2 regions of the Gottfriedia sp. NPDC058432 genome follow, and region 2 is predicted to be linked to the other one. Evidence: a T-box and tRNA genes for the amino acid it is inferred to sense, from the RefSeq annotation. Region 2 holds a T-box; the other holds one or more tRNA genes.
What was found. The T-box of region 2 lies ahead of ileS (isoleucine--tRNA ligase). A T-box ahead of a tRNA ligase gene usually reads a tRNA of that ligase, here a tRNA-Ile.
Positions count from the first base shown of each region.

Region 1 (16,083 bases), on a different contig from region 2:
AGTTCAAGTATAAGATACGATCGTCCCGTTGAGGAAGAAGTACTAAACCCTCCATTTAGTAGAGATCCTAAAGATCGCTCAATGATGTATGACGCCGAAGATGCTTTACAAGATGTTGAAAGATACGGAAATTCTCAAACACCGTCTGATTTTGAATTTAATAATATTGAGGAGTATGGAAGCACATTTACTGAGAGCTATGAAAATGTAGGTTATGTAGAAGAATTTGAAAACTTTATCGGTACTGATATTTACGGAAAAAATCAAACTGTCTACCCTACAAAAAAACATGAACAATATGAACAAGATCTTGATGATTACGAAGAACAAGCTTTAAACGGAGAATTATCTGAAATTGATGTGAAAGACATTGAAAAGTACTAAATGAGTTGAAATTTCATTAAAAAACGATTACTACAATGTGGTCGTTTTTTTTATATTTTTAAATTAAATACATATACTTAATCAAGACAACTTAATTGAGGAGGTTTTATGGATATTAAGTTAATTGTATTATTTTTCTCCTTATACTGTTTATTTTTTATTTCATCTATTTTATTTCCAATCGACTACGAGTGGTATAGTCATTTAATTAAACCTAGCTATACTCCTTCAGGTAAAACAATCGGAATCATTTGGGCATTCTTATATTCTTTTATTTCTTTAAGCGTATGTATAATCGTTTCTTTAGGAAAATCCTTTAAAAAAGCAAAATGGTTTTATTTTGTATTTATTATTAATTATGTATTTAACCAGTTGTTTAGCTATTTCCAATTCAAACAAAAAGATTTATTGATGGCTACAATCGACTGCGGACTCGTCTTTGTTACAGCAATTCTTTTAACGACCATCGCTTACAAACATTCAAAAACTTCATTTGTATTACTCATTCCCTATTCTATTTGGTCATTATTTGCAACCTATTTAAACTACAATATCTACGTACTAAATAGATAGATTTCTAGATTAATATAAAAAGGCATCCTAAAAAAGGATGCCTTGAACATAACAAAAATTATTTTTTGTTTACGTTAGCTGCTTGTGGTCCACGGTTTCCTTCGATGATTTCGAATTGAACTTCTTGACCTTCTTCTAAAGTTTTGAAACCTTCGCCTTGAATTGCAGAGAAGTGTACGAATACGTCGTTTCCACTTTCAGTTTGGATGAATCCAAATCCTTTTTCGCTGTTAAACCATTTAACTTTACCGAATTCCATCGATAATACCTCCTAAAAATACATATATACACTATTAATGCGTGCATAAAAGAGGGGTAAAGAAAAAGAACGTCATTGTCCAATCGGCTAAAGGATTGCTACAACATTGAAAGTGGTCAAAACTTCTTTTCAAGACAAAGAAAAATGAGCGTTACTAAAAATTTTGTAGTGCAAATGTATCGTTAATTTCTTACCTTCAAATAAATATGCAGTTAATAGTAACTTAAATATATCATATCTGAAAAAGAGCGTCAATGACACTCGGGCTAAATTGAGAGAATTTTTTATATAATTCTTAATATTTATCTTTTATACATTTTGACCTACCTAGCTTTCTTTAAAAATGGTATATTTTCTCATTAATTAGTCAAAATAATCGAGGATTCTGTAATAATTTATCAAATTTTTTATTATTAAATAACTAGATTTTAGTATTACAATATTTGTATAGTTAAACTAAAAGGAGGAATAAAAATGAAAAATTCTCATGAAGTTACATATAAAATCCATGGCCATGATATGCAGTTTGTACAAGTAGAGCTTGATCCAAAAGAGACCGTGGTTGCTGAAGCCGGAGCAATGATGATGATGGATGATGGTATCGAACTTGAAACAATATTTGGTGACGGTTCAACGCAATCAGGTGGATTATTTGGAAAATTGGTCGGAGCAGGTAAGCGCCTTGTTACAGGTGAAAGCTTGTTTATGACTAGTTTTACAAACCGTTCAAGCTCTTTAAAAACTGTTAGTTTCTCCGCTCCATACCCTGGAACAATTATACCGTTAGATTTACATGAGTATGGAAATAAAATCATTTGTCAAAAAGATTCTTTCTTAGCAGCAGCAAAAGGAACTTCAGTTGGAATCGAGTTTAGAAAGAAATTGAGTACCGGTCTATTCGGTGGTGAGGGCTTTATCATGCAAAAACTCGAAGGTGATGGTCTTGCTTTCTTGCATGCTGGTGGTTCAATTTACCAAAAAACACTTCAGCCAGGTGAAAAAGTTAAAATCGATACCGGATGTATTGTTGGCTTCACTGGTGATGTTAATTATGAAATTGAATATGTTGGAAATGTAAAAACTGCACTTTTTGGAGGAGAAGGTCTATTCTTCGCTACATTACAAGGTCCTGGAACAATTTGGGTTCAATCATTAACTTTAGCAAGATTAGCTTCTCGAATTGGTCAATACTTACCAAATTCATCTAAAGAAGAAGGAAGTATATTAGGTGGACTTGGTAATTTGTTGGATGGTAAAGAATAATTTAGACTACTTTAAAAACATTTTTTGTATACATACAAAAACTAGTCAACGAAATCTTGACTAGTTTTTTTTTGTTCTATTAACCATTAGATTACTTCCTCTTCTTCTGGTTCTGCTTCACGTATTTTGTAAGTAAAGGTTGGAGTATAATCATAATCCGACTGCATCTTTTTAACGCCTTCAATATAAGTCGATAGAAGGTGACTATTCTTAATAGACCCTTTATTTAGTGAAAAAGTGATTGGATGTTTCACTTGTACGTATTCTAAAAAAATGTTTAATGGCTTCACTTCTACTTTAAAGGGTGGGCTTAAAGGGACCATGTCATATAAATTTACAAATCTTAAACTATGCCTAACATTTTCATCGTAGTTTTCTTTAAACTTTATATTCCCTACTTTAGGAGAGCCAAATGAATAGACATTCGGGTTACAAATTCCAGTCATTGCTATTTCATATCCTAATAACGTGGCCAATGAACCACCTAAGCTATGACCCGTTATGAATATTTTTTTTGAAAGAGCCTTTTCCTTCACAATTTCTAAAAGCATTTCTCGACAAGATTGATAAATTGATAGAAACCCCGAATGGACACACCCACCGTTCATCACATAAGGAAATAAGTCTTGATCAATTTTTAAATCAGCTAACCAATCCAAATCTGATTTCGTTCCTCGAAACACAATGTTCACGGATTCATCATTTTCAATAATATAGCCAAACCATTCTAGCTCGCTAATTGCACATGCTTTAATTGTATCTACTAATGAATAGCTTGCTGGAATCATAAATTTACCATCATTCTCAAACTGAGCATATGCCTGTTCAATGCAAAGTAATAATTCTAAGGCCTTATCATAGTCAACTGAAAGGAATTTCAACGTATCTCTCCTTTCTCGCTTTTCATCATGATATGAAAAACCTCCTAATAATCTAAGAGGAGGTTAAGAATGGTGTAAAGTTCTTTGATGAATATTCCATATTTCTGATGCGTATTGACGAATCGTGCGATCACTCGTAAAAAAACCTGATTTCGCAACATTGTTAAGACTCTTTATAGCCCAATCCCTTTTATTTTGATACGTGTTATTAATACATTCATGCGCTTTCACATATGAAGAGAAATCTCTAAGTAAGAAATACTCATCATTATAAGACATGAGCGAATCAAAAATTGGTTCAAATTCTTCTCTTGGTAACGGAAATAATCCGTGAAGCAATTGATCTAACGCCTTTTTTATTCGCAGATCATGATGGTAATAATCACTGCTTTTATATCCACCGTATTGGTAATAATTCAATACCTCATCAGCTGTAAGTCCGAATGTAAAAATATTCTCCTCGCCAACTTCTCTTAAAATTTCAATATTTGCACCGTCAAGTGTACCAAGCGTTAAAGCACCGTTCATCATAAATTTCATATTACCAGTACCTGAAGCTTCTTTACTTGCTGTCGAAATTTGTTCACTAACATCCGCTGCTGGAAAAATAATTTCACCTAATGAAACTCGATAATTTTCAATAAAAATCACTTTAATAAATTGACTTATATAGCGATCATTATTAACAATATCAGCCACTGAATGAATTAATTTAATGATTTTCTTAGCAAAGTAGTAGCCAGGAGATGCTTTTGCTCCAAAAATAAAGGTTCTAGGATGCATTTTAAAATGTGAATCTTCCTTCAAACGATTATATAAATACATGATATGTAAAACATTTAATAATTGTCTTTTATATGCATGCATCCTTTTTACTTGAATATCAAAGATTGAATCTGTATCTAATGCAATTCCATTTGTATAGTGAACATAATGTTCGAGAACTTCTTTTCTCTTTTTCTTTACATCCATAAATTGCGATAAGAATGCATCATCATTTTGATATTCTAATAGATTCTCAAGTTGAGTTGGTTCGTGTATCCAACCGTCTCCGATCGAATCATTTATTAAGCTACTAAGCTCAGGATTACATTGGAGTAACCATCTTCTATGTGTAATACCATTTGTTTTATTATTAAACTTGAATGGTTCATACTCATAAAAAAGCTTCATTTCTCTTTGTTTTAAAATTTCGGTGTGGATTTCAGCAACCCCATTAACGCTCTTACTGCCTACAATTGCTAAATGAGCCATTTTAACGACTCCATGAGCAATAATAGCCATTTGTTCAATTCGATCCCAATCACCAGGGTATTTGTTCCAAAGCTCTTTACAATATCTTTCGTTTATTTCTTCTACAATCATATAAATTCTTGGCAATAAAGGCTTAAATAAATCAACTCGCCATTTTTCAAGTGCTTCTGATAAAGTTGTATGATTCGTATATGAAATCGTTTGAGTTGTAATTTCCCATGCTTCATCCCAGGATAACTTTTCAACATCAATTAAAATTCTCATTAACTCTGGAATCGCTAAAACTGGATGTGTATCATTTACATGAATAGCAATTTCTTCATGAAGCTTACGAATATTACCATACTGCTCCTTATATGAATCTACTATTCTTTGAATACTTGCAGAAACTAAAAAATATTGCTGTTTTAGACGTAAAATCTTTCCTTCATCATGTGTATCATCTGGATATAAGAATTCTGAAACTGCTTCTGCCTCTCGCTTATATTTCATCAGTGATTTATTTGAGGAATGAGTAGACGCTTCAGCACTCCATAGTCTCAATGTATTTACCGTGTTTGTATGGTAGCCAATAATCGGTAAATCATACGGTACCGCTGTGATTGCTTCTGCATCATGAAGGCGGAATTCCAATCGATTTTTATTATTAAATGCTTCTACTTCCCCGCCGAATAAAACTTCAATTGCTTCATCATCTCTTCTAACTTCCCAAACATTTCCGTATTTCAGCCATTGCTCAGGTAGCTCCACTTGATATCCATCAACAATTTTTTGGTCAAATAGACCATGTTTGTAGCGGATGCCACATCCATGACCTGGCAAGTCTTGTGATGCTAACGAATCCAGAAAACATGATGCTAATCGTCCAAGTCCACCATTTCCAAGTCCAGCATCACTTTCAAACTCCTCAAGATCACTTAAAGAAATTCCTAATCTCTCGAGGCCAGATTCACATAACTCTCTAAGCCCTAGATGAATTAAATTACTTTTCAAAAGCTTTCCTAATAAGAATTCAATTGATAAATAATAAACTTGTTTCTTTCGCTCTAAGCGGTATTGTTCACTCGTTCCTAACCAATTACCGCTTATATGTTCGCGAATCATCGTTCCAAGTGTTTGAAATTGCTCTTGAGTAGTGCTATCTGCAGTACTCTTTCCATGCATACTTTCTAGTTTCTCTTTAAAACACCACTCAAACTCCTCCACACTAGAAAACATGGAATCACCTCGCCCTAAAAGATTTTTACTTTGAAGACTGCATATATAGTTTTGCATATTCTTTAGCAGATTTTAACCAACTTGAATCTCTTCTAATTGCATTCCTTCTGACTGATTTCCAATGTTTTTTATTCTCATAAATACTCAATCCACGTTCAATTGTGTGAAGCATATCGTGAGCATTATAGTTACTAAAAGTAAAACCAGTTCCACTCTTCGTCTCTTCATTATATGACTGGACAGTATCATTTAGCCCCCCAGTCTCTCTTACAATAGGAACACACCCGTACTTCATCGCAATAAGCTGACCTAGTCCACATGGCTCAAATAGAGAAGGCATAAGGAATAAATCTGCACCTGCATAAATCTGATGAGCAAAGCCTTCATCAAATCCAATATAAGCTCTTACTTTATCGTAGTAGTTATGCTCCATTGCTTTAAAAAAGTTCTCGAATTCTTCATCACCAGAACCTAAAATGACTACTTGGACATTATGATCCATCATTTGAGGGAATACGTGTTGAATGAGGTCAATGCCTTTTTGACTTGTTAATCGGGAAACCATTGCAATAATAGGAATATTTTCATCCACTTTTAATGCAAGTGACTCCTGCAATTTCAATTTATTTTCTGTCTTATTTTCGATGGTAAATTCATCGAAATTAGAGTAAATTTTTCGATCAGTAGATGGATTATAAATTGTTTCATCGATTCCGTTTACAATCCCAAAAAGTTTGTGATCTTGCTCACGTAATAGTCCATCTAATTGCTCTCCAAAAAATTCATGCTTAATTTCTTCTTTATAAGTTGGACTAACAGTTGTTACGAAATCGCTTGAAATGATTCCAGCTTTCATAAAGTTGATACAATCGTAAAATTTCAAATAGTCATCGCGGAAATATTGTTCATCAATACCTAACATATCGTCCATTACTTCTTTTGAAAATACGCCTTGGAATTGAAGGTTATGGATTGTAAAAACAGATTTCATTTTTGGATTAATCTCTTTTAATGCGCCATACTCTTTCATGAAAAATGGGATCATTGCTGTATGCCAGTCGTGACAGTGAATTACATCTGGTTTAAAGTCTAATTCTTTAATACATTCAATTGCAGCTAAAGAAAAGAATGCAAAACGCTCACCATCATCAAAATGACCGTACAACTTATCACGATTGAAATAGTATTCGTTATCAATAAAATAATAGGTTGTTCCTTCTACTTTCAATTCAAATAAACCACAATACTGTTTTCTCCAGCCTAGATTTATAGAAAGCTCTTTTACTAGCTTAGCCTCTTCTCTATATTTAGCGGGAATTAACGAGTAGAATGGAAGCATTACTCTTACATTCATATTTAGTTTATTTAAATACTTCGGGAGAGCGCCTGCAACATCTGCAAGCCCTCCCGATTTAACAAATGGTACACATTCTGAAACAATATATAAAACATTTACCACTGAATCAACGCTCCTTGGACTGAACCTTTTTGAAGCACTACTGGCTCACTTAAGCTTCCTTTTATTTCAACACCATCTTCAATTCGAACATCTTTATCTAAAATAACGCCATCTAATATACAATTATCTCCAATGATTGATTTTTGCATAACAACACAATTGCGAATAATTGTATTTTTTCCAATTTTCACAGCTCTTGAAATAATACTATTTTCAACCGTTCCCTCAATTTCACATCCATTAGCTACAATTGAATTTTTTACAATAGCTTCTTTTGAATATTTTGTTGGTGGCTCATCTTTAACCTTAGTAAAGACAGGATAAGATTTTAAGAATAATTGATTCCATGTCTCAGGATTTAATAATTTCATACTTTGCTCGAAATAATCCTCAATTGTTTGAATGATTGAAACTTGTTGAGGTATTTCATACGCACTTAGATCAACCTCATTATTTTGATCGCGTACAACGTCCATAATTGTTTCATAGCCTTTTTCATGGAAGTTTTCAAAAAGCTTTAACAATAACTCTTTTTCAAGGATATAGATATTTAAAGATTTACCGAACTGCTTTAACTCAGTAATTTGAGCATTTGTTTCGATATGTCTCTTTAAAACTGGTCTAAAATCCACTGAACAAATCGTATAAGTATTTGCTACTACTACATACTTTTGAGTAGAACGTTGTAAAAATTGAATATGCTTTTCGATGAAATCGAATGTACCAAAAGCTCCATCAGTTGGCTCAGGCGTAAAAATAAATAGTCCATCCTTTTTACGATTTAAGTCCCAATGCTTACCAGAGCCTAAGTGATCAATAATTGATCGATAAGGTTGATCAGGAAATACAGCGACACTCGTAATACCTGAGTTCACCATATTACTTAACATAAAATCGATTAAACGATATCGACCTGCATAAGGAAGTGTTGCTAATGGTCGATGCTGTGTTAACGGCTTTAAAGATTCAAAATGTGTTGACGCCTCAATTATTCCTAGCATAGTATGTTTCATCAAATAACCCTCTCAATCTATTTTTCTATTTGAGGAATGAGCCACCTCTTATTCTCCGCTTGTAACTAGAATTACCTCTTCATAATCTTTCTCAGGACCTAGAAGACTTCCATCAGGAATAACCATTCCAGGAGCTACTACTGCACTTTCAATTCGAACATCTTTTCCAATAACACAACCTGGCATAACGACAGAATCTTTTATCATACTGCCTTCTCCGATTGTTACTCCTTGGAATAATACAGAATGTGATATAAATCCTTCAACTACACACCCCTCATTAATTAGAGAGTCTTCAACGATTGCCGTAGGTGCAATATATTGTGGTGGTTGGTTCGGATTAACTGAATATATGCGCCAATCACGATCATATATATTTAGTTCACTATCCTCATTTAACAAATCCATATTAGCTTCCCATAAGCTTTTTACTGTACCAACATCTTTCCAATAACCTTTGAAAGGGTAAGCAACTACTTTTTTCTTTTCTTCTAATAAAAGTGGAATAACGTCTTTACCAAAGTCATTACTTGATTCTGGATTGCGATCATCCATCTCTAAAAACTCTTTTAAAACATTCCATTTAAAAATATAAATTCCCATTGATGCTAAATTACTCTTTGGATATTGAGGCTTTTCTTCAAATTCTATAATATCCATTTCATCATTTGTATTCATAATCCCGAAACGGCTAGCTTCATCAATCGGAACTTCGATAACTGAAATAGATACATCTGCTTCTTTTTCAACATGATAGTCTAACATTTTACTATAATCCATCTTATAAATATGGTCGCCTGAAAGAATCAACACATATTCAGGCTGATATTGCTTTATATAATTTAAATTTTGATAAATCGCACTTGCAGTACCTGTATACCATTTAACGCCAGATGCTTCTGAATATGGAGGTAGAACAGTTACCCCACCATTTAAGCGATCTAAATCCCATGCACTTCCTATACCAATATATGAGTTTAGTACTAGTGGTTGATATTGGGTTAGCACCCCAACAGTATCAATACCTGAATTTGTGCAATTACTTAAAGTAAAATCTATTATTCGATATTTACCTCCGAAAGCCACGGCTGGTTTTGCTAGTTCCTTTGTTAAAGAACTTAATCTACTCCCTTTTCCCCCTGCTAGTAACATTGCTACGCATTTTTTCTGAACCATTGCTGCTAATCCCCTTTCGCATTTTAACTGGACGTATGATTGTAAAACTAAAGGCAGGTAATGCTATTTCAATACTGTATGGTAAACCATGAAATGGTATTTCTTCTGATTCAATGGCAGAACGATTTATTTTACTATCGCCACCAAATTGTACATAGTCACTTGAAAGCAATTCTTTAAAACGCTGCTTTGCTGGTACTCCAATTCGATATGTGTCATAGGAAACTTCTCTAAAATTACAGATTACGATGACATAATCTTCTTTGTTTTTTCCTTTTCGGATAAATGAAAATACACTTTGATCTGCATTATTTGCATCAATCCATGAAAATCCATCCCAATGATTATCAACTTCATAAAGTGATTTATTTTTTTTATAAATCGATAATAATTCTTTGAAATATTTGTTCATCTTGGAATGATATTCATAATCTTTAATCATCCAATCAACTTGCTCTAAATCCTTCCACTCATCAAATTGCCCAAATTCACTTCCCATAAATAAAAGCTTCTTACCTGGATGAGCTAAATAATAACCAAATAGTACCCTTAATTGAGCAAACTTTTCCTCGTATGTACCTGGCATTTTATTTAGCAAAGATTTCTTACCATGTACTACTTCATCATGTGAAAAAGGTAAAACAAAATTTTCTGAGAAGGCATATAAAAACGAGAAAGTCATCTTATTATGATGATGCTTTCTTTCCGTTGGGTGTTTCTCCATATAAGTCAAAACATCATTCATCCAACCCATATTCCACTTAAAATTAAAACCTAATCCACCTTCGTATGTAGGTGCAGTAACTAATGGCCAATCAGTAGAATCTTCTGCAATCATTAATACTTGTGGATCATGTTCAAATACCGCTTCATTTAATTTTCTTAAAAAGTGAGTTGCAAAAGGATTCTCTTCATTTCTATTTTTCCAATATAATATATTTGCAACTGCGTCTACTCTGAAACCATCAATATGAAAATATTCCATCCAATATAAGGCGTTTGAAATAAGAAATGATTTTACTTCTGGTTTTGATAAATCAAAATTCGCTGTTCCCCATACTTCATTTTCTCTAGCATCATAACCTTCATATTCATATGTCGGTTCACCATCAAACATGTATAGTCCGTGAGAATCCTTACAAAAATGACCTGGGACCCAATCCATAATGACTCCTAATCCTTGCTGGTGGCATTCGTCAATAAAGCTCATTAGCTCATGAGGATTTCCATATCGACTAGTAGATGAAAAATATCCTACTCCTTGATACCCCCAAGAACGATCATATGGATGTTCAACTAATGGTAATATTTCAATATGTGTAAAACCATGATCTTTTACATATGGAATTAGTTCTGTCGCTAGTTCCGCATAAGTGTAGAAATCACCGTTTTTCTTCTTTTTCCAAGATCCTAAATGTACTTCATAAATCAAAACTGGTTCTTCATATACAGACTTTTTAAATTTCTGCTTACGATATTTTGCATCTTTCCATTTGTAGCCCGAAAGATCATAAACGATCGAAGCTGTGCTTGGTCGTAGTTCACTATAGAATGCAAAAGGATCACTTTTTAATAAAACATCACCATGTTTGGTTGATATTTCATACTTGTATATCGTCCCATGACCAATTTCGGGGATATATATCGTCCAAATCCCTTGATCGTTCAACTTTTCCATTTCATGTTCAGAACCATTCCAATTATTAAAGTCCCCAACAACTGAGACACCTTTCGCATGTGGAGCCCACACTGTAAAATTAGTTCCAACTTTATTCCCTTTTTTTACTACATGTGCCCCAAAGCATTCATGGCTATGGAATAAACTTCCCTCATGGAATAAATGCACATCAAACTCAGTTGGCCGTGTCAAAAGCAACATCCTCACCTCATTACAATCTCTTAAATTCTTCTATCTCTTAATATTCTACAAATATATATATTCACCTTGTTTTTATGCAAAAAAAATTCAAAAAAATTTTTCCGAAAATGAATAACCATTCATGAAACCGTTGTCATTATTGCACTTGTCGTAAAAATGTCGAATTTGTCGAACGAATATTCATGTATATTTATACATCATATTCCGAAATTCCCTTGTAACAATTTGTAAAAATTTGATTTTTCATAAAATTTCATACATATTTCACACTTTTATCTCATATAAACTTTATATTTAAAAAGATTTGTAGAAGATTGTCGGATTAAGTAGGAGAGTTTTTTGGGGGAAAATATTTAGAAATCAACAACAAACTATTTAGAAATTCAGATGCGAAATTAAAAATAATCTCTAAACTGAATTCAATTTATACGGTAATATGGAAGACCAAGCAAATATATGTGTTGATCAAAATAGTGTAATTAAATTAACTGACTTACGTTAGAGGCAATTCAACAAAAATTATTGAGATCCATTTATATAGGTTCACTTCAAACTTACTAAAGCTCGTGTCAATTTCATTATTTTCCTGAACTGACTTTAAGCTCACTTAAATAACAATCGTAATATAGTAAAAAGGATCTTCGTTTTTTACGAAAATCCTTTTTTGTCATATTCTTCAATTGCTTATTAAACTTGCATTCGTTTACTTGATGATACTACACGTGAACGAATATCTGAAATTAGAAATACACCACATAAAATGACAAGAAAACCAAACAACATTCCTAATGTAATATGTTCTTTCAAAATAAGAACTCCCCAGATCATTCCAAACACAGGAATTAAAAAAGTAACACTTAATGTTTTGGTTGGCCCAACACTTTCGATAAGATAAAAGTACAATAAATAGGCTATAGCAGTACAAAATAATGCTAATCCTAGAACTGCTAATATAGCAACTCCCGAAATTTTATCTGTAAATGCAGTAAAATTTAAAAATGTAAAAGGTAAAAGTAAAATTGCAGCACCAATTTGTTGACCTGCTGCAATTGATAGTGGTGGCACTGAAGCAAATGCTTTCTTTGCATAAACACCTGCAATTCCATATGAAATAGTCGACAAAACTGCAAGTCCAATTGCTATTTTAACATCATAAGTAAACGGAATTGAACTCCACCCTACTAACAAAATCACTCCTATTACTCCCACTATTATTCCAATCCACTTTCGCATACTCAACTTTTCTTTCGTCCATAAAAAGACAACAAGCGCTGTAAATAATGGCGTCAAAGAGTTTAGAATGGATGACATTGAGGCTGTCAGATGCAATGCTGATGTAGCAATTAATGTAAATGGAATTGCTGCATTTAATGCCCCTATTATTAAATATTGTCTCCATCTCTTTTTAAAGTGTAATGACTTTTTAGTAATTACCAAATATAGCACCAGGGCAAACGCTGCAATTGTAACTCTTCCTTGTATTGTTAAAATTGGTCCAAAAACTGGTGAAGCTATTCGAATAAATAAAAATGAAGCTCCCCATAATGCAGCTAGGCTCAATAAAGCTATTCCATCTTTTAATTTCATTTATTTAACCCCTTTCTGAATATGGTTGGAGTGTAATGAAAATGATGACGAAACATGCTTGAAAAATGTGCCGAGCTTTTAAAGCCAAGTTTATGCGCTATTTCAGTTATAGTTTTCTCAGTATCTTGTAACAATCCTAAAGCTTCTATCATTCTTAACTTAGTTGCGTATTCTAACGGTGATAAACCTGTGGATTTTTTAAATAATCTTTGCAAGTGAAATTTACTTACTCCAACTTCCTTTGCTAACCGATCCAATGTTAAGCTATTTCGATATTCTTTTTCAATAAAATGTTTAGCTGATAAAATAATATCCTCTTCATTTGTGTGAAGTAAATCAGGGCGACACCTTTTACATGGACGGTATCCTTCGTTAATTGCCAAGGAAAATGACGGATAATATGATACATTTTCTTTTAATGGAGTTCTTGACTTACACGAAGGTTTACAACAAATCCCAGTGGACTTAACTGCATAAATAAACACTCCATCGTAGTTTTCATCGCATGATTCAACTGCATTCCACATGACCTCATTATTTAATCCGTTCATTTAATCACCTCATCTTTAGCTATTCACATTTTAACACTAAGATATTGCGCTTGCTTTCAATTTCTTGCTTTCTAATTTCTATGGAAGAAGGATAATAGTTAATAGATCAACTGATGATGTTTAGATTTAAAATGAGTGAAAAGGATATTAGTATTGAAAAATAAGGATTTGTGACTCGAATGAAGAATAATGGAAAAGAGGAATAGCAAACCCGTGGAGAGCTAGGACTACGATGTGCTGTTTCTATTACTTTATTTGTAAAATTGACAGCAAACATATTACAACTATAAGAGCTCCCTCCCTGTACATCCTAAAATGAAAGAAGAACACTCTAATATATGAAGAAAGGCGTATTCAATTAAATGTCGTTCACTAAAGTCCTAAAAAAGACAAATAAAAAACTCAGTTACCTGTGTTATCACAAATAACTGAGCTTTAGTTATGACCCGTACGGGACTCGAACCCGTGTTACCGCCGTGAAAGGGCGGTGTCTTAACCGCTTGACCAACGGGCCAAAAAAAAATATGGCAGAGAAGAAGGGATTCGAACCCTCGCACCGGTTACCCGATCTACACCCTTAGCAGGGGCGCCCCTTGAGCCACTTGGGTACTTCTCTATCATATGGCTCCGCAGGTAGGATTCGAACCTACGACCACTCGGTTAACAGCCGAGTGCTCTACCACTGAGCTACTGCGGAAAAACTAATTATAAAAATTAATGGTGGGCCTAAATGGACTCGAACCATCGACCTCACGCTTATCAGGCGTGCGCTCTAACCAGCTGAGCTATAGGCCCATTAAATTTTATAAAAAGCGGGTGATGGGAATCGAACCCACGACCGAAGCTTGGAAGGCTTCTATTTTACCATTAAACTACACCCGCAAAATATGGGGCGACCGATGGGAATCGAACCCACGAGTGTCGGAACCACAATCCGATGCGTTAACCACTTCGCCACGACCGCCATAAAGAGTGCCGACTAGAGGACTTGAACCCCCAACCTACTGATTACAAGTCAGTTGCTCTACCAATTGAGCTAAGTCGGCTTATTATAATAATCATTTTTTGTATTTAAGATGGTGGCTCGGGACGGAATCGAACCGCCGACACGAGGATTTTCAGTCCTCTGCTCTACCGACTGAGCTACCGAGCCAACTTAAATGGCGGTCCCGACCGGGATCGAACCGGCGATCTCCTGCGTGACAGGCAGGCATGTTAACCGCTACACCACGGGACCATTTGGTTGCGGGGACAGGATTTGAACCTGCGACCTTCGGGTTATGAGCCCGACGAGCTACCAGACTGCTCCACCCCGCGATAATGAGGATACTATTTAATATAGTTCCAATAAAGTTATTTTGTTAAGACCATCCCAATCTTAGGATGATTATGCAAGTAGCAGCTCGATTGGTATGCTGAAGTAATTTCTTCGAAGCATATTCGTTCGTGCTCCACCCCGCGATAATGTGGATACTAACTAAGTTAGTTCCATTTATATAAAGTTTAATAAAAATGGAGGAGTAAGAGGGATTCGAACCCCCGCGGGCTGTTACACCCCTGTCGGTTTTCAAGACCGATCCCTTCAGCCAGACTTGGGTATTACTCCATTATAAGTGGTGGACCTTGTAGGACTCGAACCTACGACCGGACGGTTATGAGCCGTCTGCTCTAACCAGCTGAGCTAAAGGTCCTTAAATAAGTAGCGGCGGAGGGAGTCGAACCCACGACCTCACGGGTATGAACCGTACGCTCTAGCCAGCTGAGCTACACCGCCATAATAAATTAATTTAAGTTCTTCAAGTGGAGCCTAGCGGGATCGAACCGCTGACCTCCTGCGTGCAAGGCAGGCGCTCTCCCAGCTGAGCTAAGGCCCCATGTTTTAAATGGTCGGGAAGACAGGATTTGAACCTGCGACCCCCTGGTCCCAAACCAGGTGCTCTACCAAGCTGAGCCACTTCCCGTTCAGAATTACAGGTGAAGCAATATGGCGCGCCCGAAAGGACTCGAACCCATAACCTTTTGATCCGTAGTCAAACGCTCTATCCAATTGAGCTACGGGCGCATATTATAAAAATGGTACCGAGGGCCGGACTCGAACCGGCACGGGGTCAACCCCCGCAGGATTTTAAGTCCTGTGTGTCTGCCATTCCACCACCCCGGCAGTATACATGGAGCGGAAGACGGGGTTCGAACCCGCGACCCCAACCTTGGCAAGGTTGTATTCTACCACTGAACTACTTCCGCATATACTGATTAACAAGATAAATGGTGCGGGTGAAGGGACTCGAACCCCCACACCGAAGTACTAGATCCTAAGTCTAGCGCGTCTGCCAATTCCGCCACACCCGCAAATATTTTCTTTTTAGAAAATGGTGAGCCATGAAGGATTCGAACCTTCGACCCTCTGATTAAAAGTCAGATGCTCTACCTACTGAGCTAATGGCTCATAAAGAGTGCCGACTAGAGGACTTGAACCCCCAACCTACTGATTACAAGTCAGTTGCTCTACCAATTGAGCTAAGTCGGCATATGGTGGAGGATGACGGGCTCGAACCGCCGACCCCCTGCTTGTAAGGCAGGTGCTCT
Region 1 covers NZ_JBHXLC010000001.1:119-16,201, reverse strand. The annotation lists gene ACFWM3_RS00175 (TraR/DksA C4-type zinc finger protein) at 1-384, shown strand, start outside; gene ACFWM3_RS00170 (TspO/MBR family protein) at 493-957, shown strand; gene ACFWM3_RS00165 (cold-shock protein) at 1,016-1,216, opposite strand; gene ACFWM3_RS00160 (TIGR00266 family protein) at 1,691-2,479, shown strand; gene ACFWM3_RS00155 (lipase family protein) at 2,566-3,360, opposite strand; gene ACFWM3_RS00150 (glycogen/starch/alpha-glucan phosphorylase) at 3,424-5,832, opposite strand; gene glgA (glycogen synthase GlgA) at 5,858-7,291, opposite strand; gene ACFWM3_RS00140 (GlgC family sugar phosphate nucleotidyltransferase) at 7,285-8,304, opposite strand; gene ACFWM3_RS00135 (glucose-1-phosphate adenylyltransferase) at 8,353-9,480, opposite strand; gene glgB (1,4-alpha-glucan branching protein GlgB) at 9,428-11,359, opposite strand; gene ACFWM3_RS00125 (DMT family transporter) at 12,047-12,946, opposite strand; gene ACFWM3_RS00120 (bifunctional transcriptional activator/DNA repair enzyme AdaA) at 12,943-13,497, opposite strand; tRNA gene ACFWM3_RS00115 (tRNA-Glu) at 13,940-14,011, opposite strand; tRNA gene ACFWM3_RS00110 (tRNA-Ser) at 14,023-14,113, opposite strand; tRNA gene ACFWM3_RS00105 (tRNA-Asn) at 14,120-14,194, opposite strand; tRNA gene ACFWM3_RS00100 (tRNA-Ile) at 14,216-14,292, opposite strand; tRNA gene ACFWM3_RS00095 (tRNA-Gly) at 14,309-14,379, opposite strand; tRNA gene ACFWM3_RS00090 (tRNA-His) at 14,386-14,461, opposite strand; tRNA gene ACFWM3_RS00085 (tRNA-Thr) at 14,471-14,543, opposite strand; tRNA gene ACFWM3_RS00080 (tRNA-Phe) at 14,575-14,650, opposite strand; tRNA gene ACFWM3_RS00075 (tRNA-Asp) at 14,659-14,734, opposite strand; tRNA gene ACFWM3_RS00070 (tRNA-Met) at 14,738-14,814, opposite strand; tRNA gene ACFWM3_RS00065 (tRNA-Ser) at 15,011-15,103, opposite strand; tRNA gene ACFWM3_RS00060 (tRNA-Ile) at 15,112-15,188, opposite strand; tRNA gene ACFWM3_RS00055 (tRNA-Met) at 15,198-15,271, opposite strand; tRNA gene ACFWM3_RS00050 (tRNA-Ala) at 15,299-15,371, opposite strand; tRNA gene ACFWM3_RS00045 (tRNA-Pro) at 15,382-15,458, opposite strand; tRNA gene ACFWM3_RS00040 (tRNA-Arg) at 15,483-15,559, opposite strand; tRNA gene ACFWM3_RS00035 (tRNA-Leu) at 15,572-15,658, opposite strand; tRNA gene ACFWM3_RS00030 (tRNA-Gly) at 15,667-15,741, opposite strand; tRNA gene ACFWM3_RS00025 (tRNA-Leu) at 15,764-15,846, opposite strand; tRNA gene ACFWM3_RS00020 (tRNA-Lys) at 15,868-15,943, opposite strand; tRNA gene ACFWM3_RS00015 (tRNA-Thr) at 15,952-16,024, opposite strand; tRNA gene ACFWM3_RS00010 (tRNA-Val) at 16,028-16,083, opposite strand, start outside.
Region 1: it has a tRNA-Ile gene. The T-box ahead of ileS (isoleucine--tRNA ligase) is inferred to sense a tRNA for this amino acid. The anticodon was not compared.

Region 2 (16,083 bases):
TTATTAGTAACAGTCATTTGGGTTTATATTGAAGCACTTCGATTCCTTTCGAGGCTTCGCGATTAAATAATTTTAGTCAGTCAGACCTTACTCTCAAATGAAAGTAAGGTTTTTTACTATATTTTGATATGAATTCGATCATGATTAGATAGAATTACAAAAGTGGAAAGTAGGGAAATAGATGAGTAAGAAAAAATTTGAGGTGTTTGAAAACGAAACGATTAATGAATGTTTAGAAAGAATGGAAAGAGAAGGCTATACACCAGTTAAAAGAATGGAAGTACCAATATTTTCGGAGCAAATGGTTAATGGAAAGGTAGAAATTGAACCGACTGGAAGAAAGATCGTTTTTGAAGGAAGATTAAATACGAATTAATATGAATAAAGATAATAATTTAATGGAATAGTAACCTTATATGAATAAAATGAGGTGAAAATATGCATAAATTAGCATGTCCACGCTGTAAAACAAACAAAAGTAGATTTTATTTAATCGAACAAAACCCAAAAGCAGTTAAATTAAATGCTCAAAGTGGTGATGTTGAAAGAGAAGAATATGTTTCAAGTGGGCTAGATCCATTTTTTGTTCCATATAAAGGTCCTGAATATTTAGTTCAATGTGGAGCTTGTGGTTTAATTGATCAAAGTGTAATGTTTGAAAAAACAGCGGAATCAATGTAATTTTAAAATAACAAAACTAAGTGTGAATATATAATTAGGTACAAACAAAAATAAGATGACCTTGTACAGAGGTCATTTTATTTTTGTTGGATAACTTTATTAAAAGTGCCAATTGTAAAGGGAACAATTTAGAAGTAGATTGATTTTTCTTTTGATTCTAGAACCAATCTTTTTTCTTGAACCACATCACTAATCCAATAATAATGATTAGCATGATGGCCCAACAGTAATAATAACCATACTTTAATTGAAGTTCAGGCATGTGAACAAAATTCATTCCGTATACTCCGACGATGAAGGTTAATGGCATGAACACAATTGAGACTGATGTTAACATTTTCATCGTTTTATTCATTTTATGTGAGTTCGTTGAAATATAACTTTCTCTAATGTCATTTGCCATTTCTCTGTTGTCTGCAATGTCATCTAATAATTTTACTAAGTGTTCGTAGACGATTCTTAATCTCTTTGTCGTTTCTTTGTCAATTTCAACATGTGTTGAATTTAATATACGATAAATTAAATCTTTTGTTGGTTTCACTGCTTTTCTTACTTTTGATAACTTGCTTAGTTGTGTTTTAATTCCATCGATCATGCTTAGATCGGAATTTGACCCTAATTCATCAATCTCTTCAATATCATCTTCAATTGTTTGGACGATTGGAAAGAATTTGTCAACAATTTCATCACAAATATGATACAGGATTCGTTCTGGTTTCATTCCTTTTGTACTCTTTAATTCTTTTAGTTTGTTCCACACGATTTGGATCGCATTAGACTTCTCCCAACAAAATGAAACGATGTACTTGTGGGATAAAAAGAGATCGATTTCAGCTTGTTCCATATTCTCCTGCAATGATTGTAGAATGATAAAACGATAGCCTTCGTAATAATCCATTTTTGGTCTTTCTTTATAGCTTACACAATGCTTAATTGCTATTTCATCAAAGTGGAATTGAGTACGTAATAAATCAATTTCTTCTTTTTTAGGTTTTTCAAAATCGACCCAAACCCAATCAATAAGTTCGGAATTTAATTCTTCAATTGATACATCAAATGCATGGGTTCCGTCTTTGTATATAGCCATCGTTTTGATCATTTTTGCTCACCACTTTTCTCGTTAATTTTCTCCAAAATCAGTTTATCACAATACTCGAATCAAAATAATTAAATTTGAATTAAGAAAAAATGTTTAAGAAAACTTTGACTTTTTAATACTAGATGGATATAATAAATAACAATTAAAGCACACAAATGAATTCAATGACGAGAAAAGTAATTTTCGATACTGTTCTACAGAGAGCCGGGGGAAGCTGAAATCCGGTGAATAGTACTTAAATGAAGATCCTCTCCGAGAAGTCAAACTGAAAACATAAGTAGGTTTGAACGGGTGTCTACCGTTAAAAGGAACGCGTATGATTGTACGTGGCTGAGTGCTATTGAAGAACGGACTTTTTTCAATAGAATTAGGGTGGTATCGCGGTTAAACCCGTCCCTTATCATAGGGGCGGGTTTTTGTGTGCTTTAAAAAAATAAGAGAGGCGATATCATATGGAAAAAGAAAATACAAAAGCAACAGTTCAGCATCGCGAAAAAAAGATTAGTGAACTTTGGTCTAAAAATAATACCTTTATTAAGTCAATTGAACAAAGAGAAAATAAACAAACTTTTGTTTTTTATGAAGGTCCCCCAACTGCAAATGGCTTGCCACATGTTGGTCACGCATTAGGTCGTACAATTAAAGATGTGGTAGCAAGATATAAAACAATGGCAGGTTTTCAAGTTGTTCGTAAAGCTGGATGGGATACTCATGGTTTACCAGTTGAACTAGGTGTTGAGAAGATGTTAGGCATTTCAGGTAAGGCAGAAATTGAACGTTATGGTGTAAAAGCTTTTCTTGAGAAATGTAAAGAAAGTGTTTTTACTTACGAGAAACAATGGCGAGATTTTACTCAGCAGTTAGGCTATTGGGTTGATATGGATGATCCATATGTAACATTGGATAATTCCTATATCGAAAGTGTATGGAATATCCTTGGGACAATTCATGAAAATGGTTTACTAGTAAAAGGTCATCGTGTTTCACCTTATTGCCCTAGCTGTCAAACATCATTAAGCTCACATGAAGTAGCGCAAGGATATAAAGACGTTAAGGATTTATCCGCAACGGTTAAGTTTAAATTGCAAGATGAAGAAAATGTCTATTTCCTTGGATGGACGACAACTCCGTGGACCCTTCCAGCTAATGTAGCGTTAGCTGTAAATCCAACAATGGAATATGTTCGTGCTAAAAAAGGTGAGGACGTATATATTCTTGCTAAGGCTCTATTAGAAAAAGTATTAAAAGCTGATTACGTCATTTTATCAGAATTTCTCGGGGCCGATCTAATCGGTATTAGCTATTTAGCACCATTTAATTTCGTAAATGTTGAAGTCGGACATAAAGTTGTGAAAGCTGATTTTGTGACAGAAAGTAGTGGAACTGGAATTGTCCATATCGCACCTGCATACGGAGAAGATGACTATAAGGTTGTTCAAGAAAATGGTTTATCTTTTGTAAATGTAGTGAATGAAAAGGGTCAATATACTGATGAAGTACCTAATTTTAAAGGTCGTTTTGTTAAAGAGTGTGATGTAGATATAGTGAGGTATTTAGCTGAATATGAATTATTATTTAGTAAAGAAAAATATGAGCACAGCTATCCTCATTGTTGGCGTTGTGATTCACCTCTTCTCTATTATGCGAATGAAAGTTGGTTTATCAAAACGACAGCATTAAAGGAACAGTTTATTAAAAATAATGAAGAAGTAACATGGCATCCAGATCATATAAAACACGGTCGATTCGGTAATTTTTTAGAACAAATGGTAGATTGGAATATTAGCCGAAAAAGATATTGGGGCACCCCATTAAATGTTTGGGAATGTGATTCATGTAATCATCAATTAGCACCAAAAAGTATAAATGAATTATGTAACTATTCAGTTGAAGAAATTGACGACTCAATTGAATTGCATAAACCATTTGTTGATGAAATCACTTTTAATTGTCCAAATTGTAGTGGGGCTATGAAAAGAACAGCTGAAGTAATTGATGTCTGGTTCGATAGCGGTTCGATGCCATTTGCCCAATATCATTATCCATTTGAAAATAAAGAGAAATTCGCAAAACAATTCCCTGCAGATGTTGTCATTGAAGGGATTGATCAAACGAGAGGCTGGTTCTATAGTTTGCTTGCAGTATCTACTTTATTTACTGGGAAAGTACCGTATAAACGAGTTTTATCACTTGGCCATGTATTAGATGAAAATGGTCAAAAAATGTCTAAGAGTAAAGGTAATGCACTTGATCCAGTAGAATTAATCCATAAATATGGAGCAGATTCATTAAGATGGGCTTTATTAGTAGATAGTGCGCCTTGGAACCCGAAACGTTTTTCAGAAAGAGTTGTTCAAGAGGCTAAATCGAAACTCATTGATACATTCGACAATGTTTATAGTTTTTACAGTTTATATGCCAATTTAGATGGATTTAATTCAAACAAACAATATGAGTATCAATCAAGTACATTGGATAATTGGATCATTTCACGTATGCATAGCACAATCAAAAATGTAAAGAAAAATTTAGAGGATTATCAATTTACAAATGCTGCAAGAGACATTGCTAAATTAGTAGATGAGGTCAGCAATTGGTATGTAAGAAGATCTAGAGAACGATTTTGGTCAAATGGAATGAATAAAGAGAAGGCAGCGGCTTACTATACACTGTTTGAAGTATTAACAAAAGTAAGTCAATTATTAGCTCCGTTTACACCATTCTTAGCGGAAGATGTATATCTTAATTTAACAAAACAAAGTGTCCATTTGTCTGACTTTCCAGTTTGCGATGAAACACTAATCGATGATCAGCTTGAAAAGGAAATGGATGCAGTTCTAAAAGTTGTGGAACTTGGAAGAAGCATTCGAAATGCAAATTCATTAAAGATTAAACAGCCACTAGCTAGTTTAACTTTAGTTAGCAACAATGAGGACATCGATTGGGATTTATATAAAGAAATTGTTTTAGATGAGTTAAACGTAAAAAAATTCCAACAAGTAAACAATGAAAATGAGTTTTCAAACTTAAAAATGAAATTGGATTTTAAAAAATCAGGAGCAAAATTTGGAAAGCTTTCAAATTTAGTCAATAAATCACTTCAAACATTAACAAATGAAGAAGCAAAAAAAGTGATTGAGAGCGGGTACGTTAATGTAGTCATTGAAACAGGAGAAACTGTTAAAGTCGATGCACAAGATATTTTAGTTGAAAAAAGTGCAAAAGAAGGATATGCATCTGCGACGTATGGTGATTATACAGTGACACTCGACACATTACTAACAGAAGAGCTTATCCAAGAAGGTACTGTAAGAGAACTAATTAGGTCTATTCAAGAATACCGAAAAGAATTGAATCTACCAATTAATATGCGTGTAGATATTGGAATAACAGCTAATCTAGAGTTTATTGAAATCATTGAAAAGTTTAAAGGAATGCTTGAGGAAAACTTATTAATGAGAAAACTAGTGGTTAAGAACCATGTAAACGGAAAAGAAATTAAAGTTGGTGATTATCAATCTGAAATTGAATTAGTTGCTTCTAATTAATTGAATCGTTAAAGTGAAATGACAGACTAAAACAATATTTTAGTCTGTCATTTTTTTAGGCAAACTACAAAAAAATTGGGCTATAGATTATAAGAGTTTTATTGGAATATCGATAGATGGATATCTAGAAACAAAAAGAAACTTATTATCATAACAATCATTAAATGCTTTAATTTTGATACTAATTTATTTTTTTAAAGGGGGAAAGAAAATCACCAAAACAATTGTATATTTTTTTTACAATATGCAATGAAAAATTAAATTAAAAGACTAAAATATTATAGTGTGGCAGTTGAATTATTGTTAGTTGATTCATTTGTTGCATCATGATTCTCATTCGAATTTGTGATCCGTATGACAATGATTAATAAAACGAACAAGTCTCTTATTATTCGATCGTTAGTTATTGTTCTTAGTAGGATTGCAAAAGCGAAAGTCTCAGCTAGATTACCACTAAGTAATAAATTTGAAATTTCTTTGAGAAGAATAATAATAAAATTTTCATTTAAATCCATATTATTGCCCCCTTACTTTATTTAGTAAAATATTAAAAAGACATAAAAAAGTGAGTGGTGACGAACTTTAAATTTGCAATTTCACCTCCAATGGGGGAGCACTTTTTTAGCTGACATAAAATAAATGAAAAAACCGCCCGTAAGCGGTAATGGATAATTGGATTATTTATTCGAGTTGAAGATTGGTTTTTTCATAATGAATCGTCTGTCAATACAGAAAGCTACTAACAAAGATAGTAGAACGGTTAGAAGTAAATGGCCGTAAGTTTTAAGCGGATATGGATTGCCCTCAAGATGGATACCATGCGCACGATATTCGAAACGTTTAATAGCGTGTTTGGCAGTTAACAGATCTTCTTGTTTAGCTAAGTCTTCTAATGGTGCTTCGAATAGATATCTGTTTGGTGAGTCACTATGGATAAGGAGAGTCTCTTTAGCATTACCTTTTTCATCCCAAAGCTTTATATCTTTTCCAGCAAGTGATTTTGCGTCGCCACCTGGTATGATCATTTTGTCTAATTTCGGAGCATTAGCTATTTGATGCCTAGCCAGAATATTAAGATGATGTTTCGTATTTATTGGAGCATCTGAACTTGACACAGTCAAGATTTGTGTAGTTCCGGTATCTCCATAAGAATCAAATATAGAAGATAAAGCTATTTCATCCATATCTTTATACAGAAGAACCCCGTTTTGGTTCTTATCCCAATTGAATCCAAGATTTAGTAAATATGTTGTAAATTCTAAATTCATCTTAAAAGGTTCTACTTTTGGATTTTGAACGAAATGGTACGTAGGATAATTAATTTCCTTAGCTATTTTTGCAGCCACAGGTTCCCCTAGTTTCTGAGAAATCAGATGAAGTACTCCATCGATCCCTGCGCTTTGACCGGCTGTAGTTAAGGTGTTTCCATCATGAACAAACCGCACATCCTCTTTCCATTGTGTTTCAGTATATTTCTTGATTAATAGAGGTAAAGCTTGCCAGTGTGAAGTGGCGGATTTCCCTTTTAATAAACCTGCATCAGCAAGATTCTCTGATCCACCACAAATACTTAAAAACGTCGTCGTTTTACTGTTGGAATGTTTTTGAATCCATTCGCGAGTTGGTTTATATTTCTTTTCATCTGTCATCTTCATATAAGGAACAACAATGATATCTGGACTTTTATTTAATAGATTATCCAGTTCTTTATAAGAGTAATGTGGGATTACATCCAAACCACCTGATAATGACTTGATGTTTTTTTCCGGTGCAACAGCATATACATTGTAAGCATCCGTCATAGAAAACAGTGTGTATGGAATGAGAAAATCGAAATCTTCAGTTGGTATTGATGAATCCGCCATCACAACTGCCACAGTAGGTTTATTTGGGTCAAACTGGGGAACTTTCACTCCTTGTAGTGAAGGAACTGGCTCATGGCGAACGTTTAAGTAAAAATCTTTTTGATGACGATTAAAGCCATAAAGCTCAAGTCCCCCGACAAACACAACTAAAATTAATAAATAAACAGCTAAACGCATGACTAATCTTTTCATGTTATAATCCTCCTTCGGAAACAAATGTATTGACTATCATAATAATCTCACCCTTTTGGGTATTAATATAATATCTTGAAGTACCCCCGCAGGGTATTTGTTTTATCTTGATTTCATATTACGTTTTTTCTAAACCTTTGGTAATCGTGCTAGAGCTTGATTTTTATTTCAGACTTCAGACTTAACTGGTTTCAGACCCTAGAAAAAGAAAGAGACCGAAATAGTCTCTCCTTGCATGCGCTAAAAAACCGTTTCAATTTAAAAGAAGTAGACTGTAACTTGAACAATAAATAGAGGTTGATTACATAAAGGGACTGCTGACAAATTAGTATTTAATTTGACAGCAGCCCCTTTTGTATTCCTTTAAATTTTCCTAAAAATAATTATTAAATTTTCTTTTTAAAACATATGGTAAAATATGGATATATTAAATCGGAAATTACTAATTGTTTATTGATAATAAAAATTATGTACACATGGAGGATTACATGGTGACACAACTTCTAATGTTATTACTGATCATTTCAATATTATCTGTAAATTTAATCGCATTTTTTTATTATCGAAAAACGAAAAATATATACTTCTCTGCATTTATTATCCTGATCTCTGCAGGAGTTTTAGCAATTGTTGAGGGATTCATCGCAATGATTATTCTTAAAGATGCTTTTGGATTCTTCTTCGGATTAAATCTTGTGGGATGCTATCTATTAATAAATAGTTTAATAGTTTTCCTGATTGCAATAATTGTAAGTATAATAAAGTTTTTTAAAAGCTTGCAGAAGTAAAGAAGCAGTTTAAATAGAATTAAATTTGGTTCAACTACCGAATTGAGAGGATTAAGAACAGACCGTTTTTGTGTATTAATTTTTGTCGAATAACTAAGAATACATCTTCCATTGATTAGAAATTACGATCATTTCAAGGGTAAAATAACCCGCCTTAAAATCAAAGGAGATAGAAACATTATGTAGAAATTAAATCTATTAAAATTGGAAGAATGATAGGGATCATATTTTGTTCGATTAACATGAATTAGAAATGAATTTTGATTGAACAAAATATTGAGGTGCTTTCTTTATAGAAAAAATCTACAATAATTAACCTTTCTATTTGAGGAAAGTATGGACTAGTTGATTAAAAGAAATATAGATCCAAATAACTTAATAACTAAAAAACTTGATTGTTAAGAATCATGTAAAGTGAAGTGACAGACTAATAAAATTTTAGTCTGTCATTTTTCTACTTAATAACTATTTTTTTACTAAACCTACTGTAAAAAGATAAAATTAAAAACACTTATTCAATTACCCTATGATTATGTAAAACTATTAATATAGGATGATCATTATTCGAGTATCCTCTAAAATACATTAAGTTAAACCAATTAAAAGATAAATGGAGGTACCCCAAATAAATATGGCGGAGCATTTGTTGAATATGTTCATTAAACCTCCTGTGCTGTCTATCTTCTTCATGATTGAGCCGGCGACCGTTAATCCCAAAAACCAAATCCAAGATACTGCAATACATGCGATCGTAAAGAGAACTTGTTCCTTTCCGACATATTTTAATGCACTTGTTCCAATCACACCCACTGTATCTAAGATTGCATGAGGGTTTAATAAGGATACTGATAAAGCAAAAATGATTTGCTGACGGCTAGGTAATGCTCTGTTCGATTCACTTGTTGTTGGTTTAGAACGCCAAATGACATAGCCCATGTAAACTAAAAACAAAATACCAGAAATCATCAGACTAATTCTTAGCCATTCAAATTGTAGAACGATCGTGGAAAGTCCAAAAACAGCTAAAAGAATTAAAAAAGTATCACATAGCGCAGCAGTAAAAGTCGCTGGAAGCGCTCGAATTAGTTTTGATTGAGTAGCACCTTGTGAAAATACAAATACATTCTGTACCCCTAAAGGTAAAATAAGTCCGAATGCTAAGACTAGACCATGAATAATAGCTTCCATCTAATCAACTCCCTTTCAATTACTATCGTACTATGATAAAACTAAAAGAAAACAACCAATTGGATGGTTTTATATCCATCCAATTTAGGGGGAGTTAGATGAAATGGAAACCAAATCGTGATTCTCATTTGACTGTTCAAGATCAAATTGTAGATTGGATAAAATCTCGTATTGAACGAGGTGATTGGTCTGTTGGCACAAAGATTCCAACACAGCGCCAACTAGCAACGCAATTTAATGTGAACCGCAGTACCGTTCAACTTGCACTTGATGAATTAAGGGCAGATGGTTTGATCGAATCAAAAGTGGGTTCAGGGGTATTTGTGGCTAACAATTCCTGGAACGTACTTTTGAGCAAATATCAACCAAATTGGCAGAGACATATTGAGTCAAGTATTCATAAACCAAACTACCATACGATTCAACTCATAAATGAATATGAGCAAATGGATCATATCATACGTCTTGGAACAGGTGAATTATCACCTGATTTACTACCAACTAAACAAATAGAAGATTCGTTAAAAAAGATTTCACTTGATTCTAAAGCAATTGGTTATTCATCTCCGCAAGGAAGTGAAAAGCTCAGAGGAATTTTATGTAATTATTTAAAAAAACGCGGTATTGAATCAGCACCAGAGAACATTTTAATTGTTTCAGGTGCACTTCAAGCACTTCAATTAATTGCAGTTGGATTATTAGAAGAGGGATCTATTTTATTTCAAGAACAATTTTCGTATTTAAATTCAGTACATCCCTTTCAATCTAATGGAATGCGAATGATTTCAGTTTCAAGGGAACATCTATTACCAGATAACATACGTGCACTTAAAGGGAAGAGGCAATCTTTATTCTATTGTGTTCCAACACTAAACAATCCAACAGGCTATAATTGGTCGTTGAAAGAAAAACAAAATCTATTTAATACTTGCAAAGAGCTACAAATTCCGATTATTGAAGATGATGTTTATCACGAATTGCTATTTGAATCATCTTCACCGGCTATAAAATCGCTTGATACATCAGGGCAAGTTCTTTATATAGGGAGTGTATCCAAAACACTAAGTCCGGGATTAAGAATTGGTTGGGTTGTTGCACCTTCACCTGTAATTGAACGATTGGCTGATATTAAAATGCAAACAGATTATGGTTCAAGTGGCTTTTCGCAAGAAATCGTATCATACTGGATCTCAAATGGACTATACGAAAAGCATCTTATTAACCTTCGTGAACAATTGCAAAGAAGAGCTAAATACGTAGAAGAAATTTTAGAAAAGGAATTTAAAAAAATAGCTTCATGGAAAAAGCCTGAAGGTGGTTTCTACATATGGCTCAGGTTTCATAATCCAATTGTAAATAAGACTTTATTTCTAAAATTACTTAAACAAAATATATTGATAAATCCAGGTTATATTTACGATCCAAGAGATTTACACCATATTCGTCTTTCATATGCATACGCGTCTTTGGAAGACTTAAAAAAAGGGTTAAATATTTTACAACAAATAATCCAGCAACTGTGATTTTATTTCATTTTTTTGAGAGTGTTGATAATAAGAAACCGATTTTGAACAGTTAAAAGAGCACCGAGATCTCGATGCTCTTTTATGTTTATTTATTGTGTTATTTTTATTACTGCAACTTAGTCTTTTATTGAATACTTGCTTGAATTTTTAAGTTTTCAAACCCACGAAAAGCAACATTTTTACGGCGAGTCGGCTCCTCAATTAGAACTGGATTAACTAAATGTCTTATTAGTTTTTCTATTGCAATTTGTCCTTCTAATCTAGCAAGAGGTGCACCTAAGCAGAAATGCGGGCCGGATGAAAAGGATAAATGTTTTATATTTTTTCGAGTGATATCAAATGTTTCAGGATTATTTGTGATTTTTGGATCGTAATTGGCTCCACCTAATGAAACCATAAAGTAATCGCCTTTTTTAATCGAATTTCCAGCGAATTCAAAGTCTTCTCTAGCCCATCTAGATGTAAAAATAACGGGTGATTCGTATCTTAATATTTCTTCTATTGCAGAAGGAATTAACGTTAAATCATTTTTTAATAGCTCAAATTGCTCAGGATGTTTTAATAATAAATAATAGCCATTCGTTATTAAATTAACCGTCGTTTCATGACCAGCAATTAATAATAGAAGACAACTTGCGATCATTTCATCCTCATTTAATTTGTCTCCAGATTCCTCTGCTACGATTAAATTACTGATTAAATCCTCTTTAGGTTCTAATCTTCTTTCAGAAATAAGATGTCTGAAATAATTAGAAGCATCAAGAATATGCTTTGATACTAATTCTAAATCCTCTATAGTCGTATTAAAATCAATAAATTTAATAAATGCATCAGACCAATTGCGAAATAAATCTCGATCTTCTTTTGGAACACCTAAAAGGTCAGTTATTACAAATACAGGTAATAAATATGAAAAATCACGAATTAGCTCGTGTGTAAATTTCCCCTTCATATTTGCGATTAAATGATCAGCAATTTCATTTATAGAAGCTCGTAAATTTTCAACCATTCTTGGAGAAAAGGCTTTGTTCACGAGATTTCTCAATCTCGTATGATCAGGAGCATCTCGAAATAACATCATTTTTTGATTTATTGCAATTGCAGGCATAACACTTTCAGGTAATTGTTCAGGTGGAGTGACTTTGGATGCTTCTTTTATAAAACGAGGGTCTTTTAGCAAGATTTCTGCTTCTCTATAACCTGTTACTAGCCAACCAGTTCTCTGAAATAGCTCTGTGTAAAGCATAGGACTTATTTTTCTCGCGCTACTAAAATACGAATATGGATCTTTGTAAAAATGCTGTGGATTCACTTTTAATTGATTGTTCATGTACCTGTTCTCCCTTATGAATGAAATGAGTCTATTTATTTCTATTTCTGTGAAAATGGATTATTCCCAAATTTTGGATAACACAAAAAAAGGATACTTTTGTACAGAATGATTTTCATGAGGAATTAGGTATAAATGAATAATAAATAAATCATATGAAATTTAAGAAAATTAAATCATGATTTATGGTAAAATAAGGTATTTCAATTGAAAAACTGATTTTTATGAAATAATTCGATGGTTGTGAAAGGGGTAATATGATGGATTTTCCAGTTCTAGAAACAGAGAGATTATCTTTAGTACAAATTACACAAAAAAATGTAGATGAGATATTTTCCATCTTTTCAAATGAAGAGGTAATTAAATACTATGGTATGGAACCTTTTACAGAAAAAGATCAAGCGGTTAAAATGATCGATTCCTTTCAAACTAGATTTGAAAATCAACAAGGAATACGCTTTGGAATCGTAGAAAAAGAATCAAAAAAATTAATCGGAACAATTGGACTAAATAATTTAGTTTTACACGCTAGACGAACTGAAATTGGATATGATTTATTACCTGAATATTGGAGAAAAGGATTTATGTCAGAAGCAATTAAGGAAATTACATCATATTGCTTTGATAAACTAGGACTATATCGAATTGGAGCTAATATTTTCCCAGATAATACAGCCTCAGCTACCTTAGTTGAGAAGATAGGCTTTCAAAAGGAAGGATTATTGAGAGGCTATTTAGTTCAAGGGGATCAGTCTCATGATTTAAACGTATTTTCTCTCATTAAACCTGATTGGCAAAAATAAAGCGAACTATTAAACTTAGATATTATATTTATAATTTTTGTTGCTCTAGAAAAATGATAAACTGAAATAATCATAATATAGTAAAATGGTCCAACTAAGGAAAAGGAGAAATGGAATGATTAAAGCTGTAATATTTGATTTTGATGGTCTAATTGTCGATACTGAGTCTGTTTGGTTCGAAGCATATAAGGAAGTACTACATCGGTATGAAGTGGAGTTAACTCTTCAAAAGTTTTCAGAGGTTGTGGGAACAAGTGATGAGATTTTATTCGATTTTATTAATTCAAATTTAAAAGAACCAATTGAAAAAGAACTAATCGAACAAATGGCTAAAGAGCTAGTTGATGAGAAACTACTCGAGCCTTCTTTAAGAGAAAGTGTAGAAGACTATTTAATTTCAGCAAAAAATGCGGGATTAAAAATAGCTTTAGCTTCTAGCTCATCAAAAGAATGGGTAGAAAGTTTCTTAAAAAAATTAAATATTTATAAATACTTTTCAGTAATTAAGACAAAAGATGATGTAAAGAAAGTTAAACCAGATCCAGAGTTATATTTAAAAGCAATTGAGGAAATTGGAGTTCAAGTATCAGAGGCTATTGCATTTGAAGATTCGTTGAACGGATTAATTGCTGCAACGAAAGCAGGATTACACTGTGTAATTGTTCCTAATCAGGTTACCTCACATTTAGAGTTTGAGAATCATAGTTTACGATTATCATCTATGGCAGAAAAATCTTTAGAAGATGTAATTAAGCATATAACTGGAAAGTAAAGTAGAAACCCTTCCCAAAAAGGTCAATGGATTCGGTTATTTGGATGAAAACAATAAAAAGCATATACATTGGAGATACAATTCACAACTGAATTTGTATCTCTTTTTTTATTGTGATATCAGTGTCAATTAGAAATTACTTCACTTTTTAATTCTTACTTTAAGTATTTTAGGGCAATTTAAAATGTTTTAAAAGGAACGACTGCTTCGATGGTCATTTTTATTGCACCAAATAGCAGATTAGTTGAAGAAGGATAGTATGTGATTTATGTAGAATTGGTATTAAAAAATGAAAATAGGTGAAATTTAATGAGCAAAATAATAAGCTACTATAATCAATTTGATGAGTGGGGAAGGCTTGAACGCGAACCAATTGAGTTCCAAGTGAATTGGCAATTTATAAAGAAATATTTGCCTGAAACAGGATATATACTTGATAATGGAGCTGGACCTGGAAAATACTCAATGGAGCTTGCTAAAGATGGATATAGAGTAACATTAACTGATTTAACACCTAAATTAGTTGAGATTGCTAAAACCAAAGCTCAAGACTTTCAAATAGAAGGGCAATTCGATGGTTTTTATACTGCTGATGCGAGAGAGCTTAATATGCTCAATGATGAACAGTTTGATGCATCATTAATGCTTGGTCCAATGTATCATTTACAGGAAGAAAATGACCGTATAATGGCTGTTCAAGAGTTAAATAGAGTAACTAAAAAGAATGGACTAGTATTTGTTGCTTTTATGCCTAGGATTAGGCATATATTTACATCGCTCTTATCTCCAAATAATTGGAAGCCAAACGATAATATGGACACTATTCATCAGTTTTCACAAACTGGTTGTTTCAATCATTCAGATGAGGGGCGTTTTACAGGCGCATATTATTTTAATATTGAGGACATCAATCCTTTTATGGAAACTCATGGATTTGAAACTTTGGAGTTAATTGGTTCAAATGTAGGAGCTATTTTAAACAATGATAATTGGAATTACTGGAGAGACAAAGGTGAAGCAGAGGTAGAAAAAATTATAAATTTAATTAAAGAAAAAGCAACAGACCCTTATATTCTTGGAAATTCCTCTCACCTGCTATACATTGGTAAGAAAAACTAATATTAATACTGAATTTAAAGGAAAGATCCTGCTAAACCGGTTTTGTGGGTGCTGGGATACAAAGATGTAATAAGATATAGGGAAAATAAAGATTTTAATCTATTCACTTATACAACTAATGCATTTGTTAGTAAAAGATCACAAGGGCTGTATAAACAGCCCTATTTATTTTGTTATTTTAGAAGTTTAGTAAAAAAGGAATTTAATAAAAACTTGGGAATATTAAATAGCATTAGATTTAAATTCATCATATATCCGAGTCATCACAAGCATGGATCTTTTTTTGAAGAAACAGTCTAATATAAGGAAGGAAATTATTAATGATTAAAATCATCGGATTGATTGCTGCTGTATTAACGACAGCTTCCTTTTTACCACAAGCAATTAAAACAATAAAAACAAAAGACACGTCAGGCATTTCACTAATTATGTATATTTTATTTAGTGCAGGTGTTTTTCTTTGGTTAATTTACGGAATATTTATTCATGATTTTGCAGTTATTTCGGCTAATTCAGTAACGTTTGTGTTTGCAGCAATTATTTTATTTTATAAGTTAAAAAGTCTACGTTCATAAAAAGGTATATTTGAACTAAAGGGTGAAAGTTCCGAACTTAGAAAATATGATTAGCGGCTAAAAGTTGTTTGAGGTGACAAATCTCAAGTCCAATGGAGGATCAATGATGATTTGTCCGTCCACTATTAGCAAATTAACAACAACAAAAGGCATTGCATGAGCAATGCCTCAGAATATTCTTTAAAATGATAACTCAATTGTTTAAAAATCACTATTTTTTAAATGCTTTTTCCGTCAACTGAAGCAGTATTACAAAATGGAATTGTGTACTAAATTAAATAGAATTTACTTCTTTTACTTTACTTGATTCATCTTTCTTTATTAAAATTTCCTTTTTCAGTCCCCAACAAATTAAAAATGTTAAAATGGAAAGCACGAAAGATACCCAATATAAATCCTGGAATGCATGAGTGAAGACTGTTTTTACTTTTTCTAGTAAATTAGAATCAAGATTTGTTGGAATCATACCATTTTCTACATTTTTTAATTGTAGTAATTGATCCACAGTAAGACTTCCAGCTAGTGATTTCATCCCTGATGTAATTTTAGAGGCTAATAATGAACCAAATAAACTAAAGCCAATCGTCATACCAATGG
Region 2 covers NZ_JBHXLC010000009.1:42,725-58,807, forward strand. The annotation lists gene ACFWM3_RS10995 (Bax inhibitor-1/YccA family protein) at 1-66, shown strand, start outside; gene ACFWM3_RS11000 (NETI motif-containing protein) at 182-376, shown strand; gene ACFWM3_RS11005 (DNA alkylation repair protein) at 439-681, shown strand; gene corA (magnesium/cobalt transporter CorA) at 839-1,780, opposite strand; T-box leader at 1,936-2,181, shown strand; gene ileS (isoleucine--tRNA ligase) at 2,233-5,328, shown strand; gene ACFWM3_RS11020 (hypothetical protein) at 5,607-5,843, opposite strand; gene ACFWM3_RS11025 (DJ-1/PfpI family protein) at 6,006-7,385, opposite strand; gene ACFWM3_RS11030 (3-isopropylmalate dehydrogenase) at 7,877-8,173, shown strand; gene ACFWM3_RS11035 (LysE/ArgO family amino acid transporter) at 8,759-9,361, opposite strand; gene ACFWM3_RS11040 (aminotransferase-like domain-containing protein) at 9,460-10,884, shown strand; gene ACFWM3_RS11045 (cytochrome P450) at 11,012-12,217, opposite strand; gene ACFWM3_RS11050 (GNAT family N-acetyltransferase) at 12,478-13,020, shown strand; gene ACFWM3_RS11055 (HAD family hydrolase) at 13,136-13,792, shown strand; gene ACFWM3_RS11060 (class I SAM-dependent methyltransferase) at 14,102-14,911, shown strand; gene ACFWM3_RS11065 (SemiSWEET transporter) at 15,232-15,486, shown strand; gene ACFWM3_RS11070 (MDR family MFS transporter) at 15,761-16,083, opposite strand, start outside.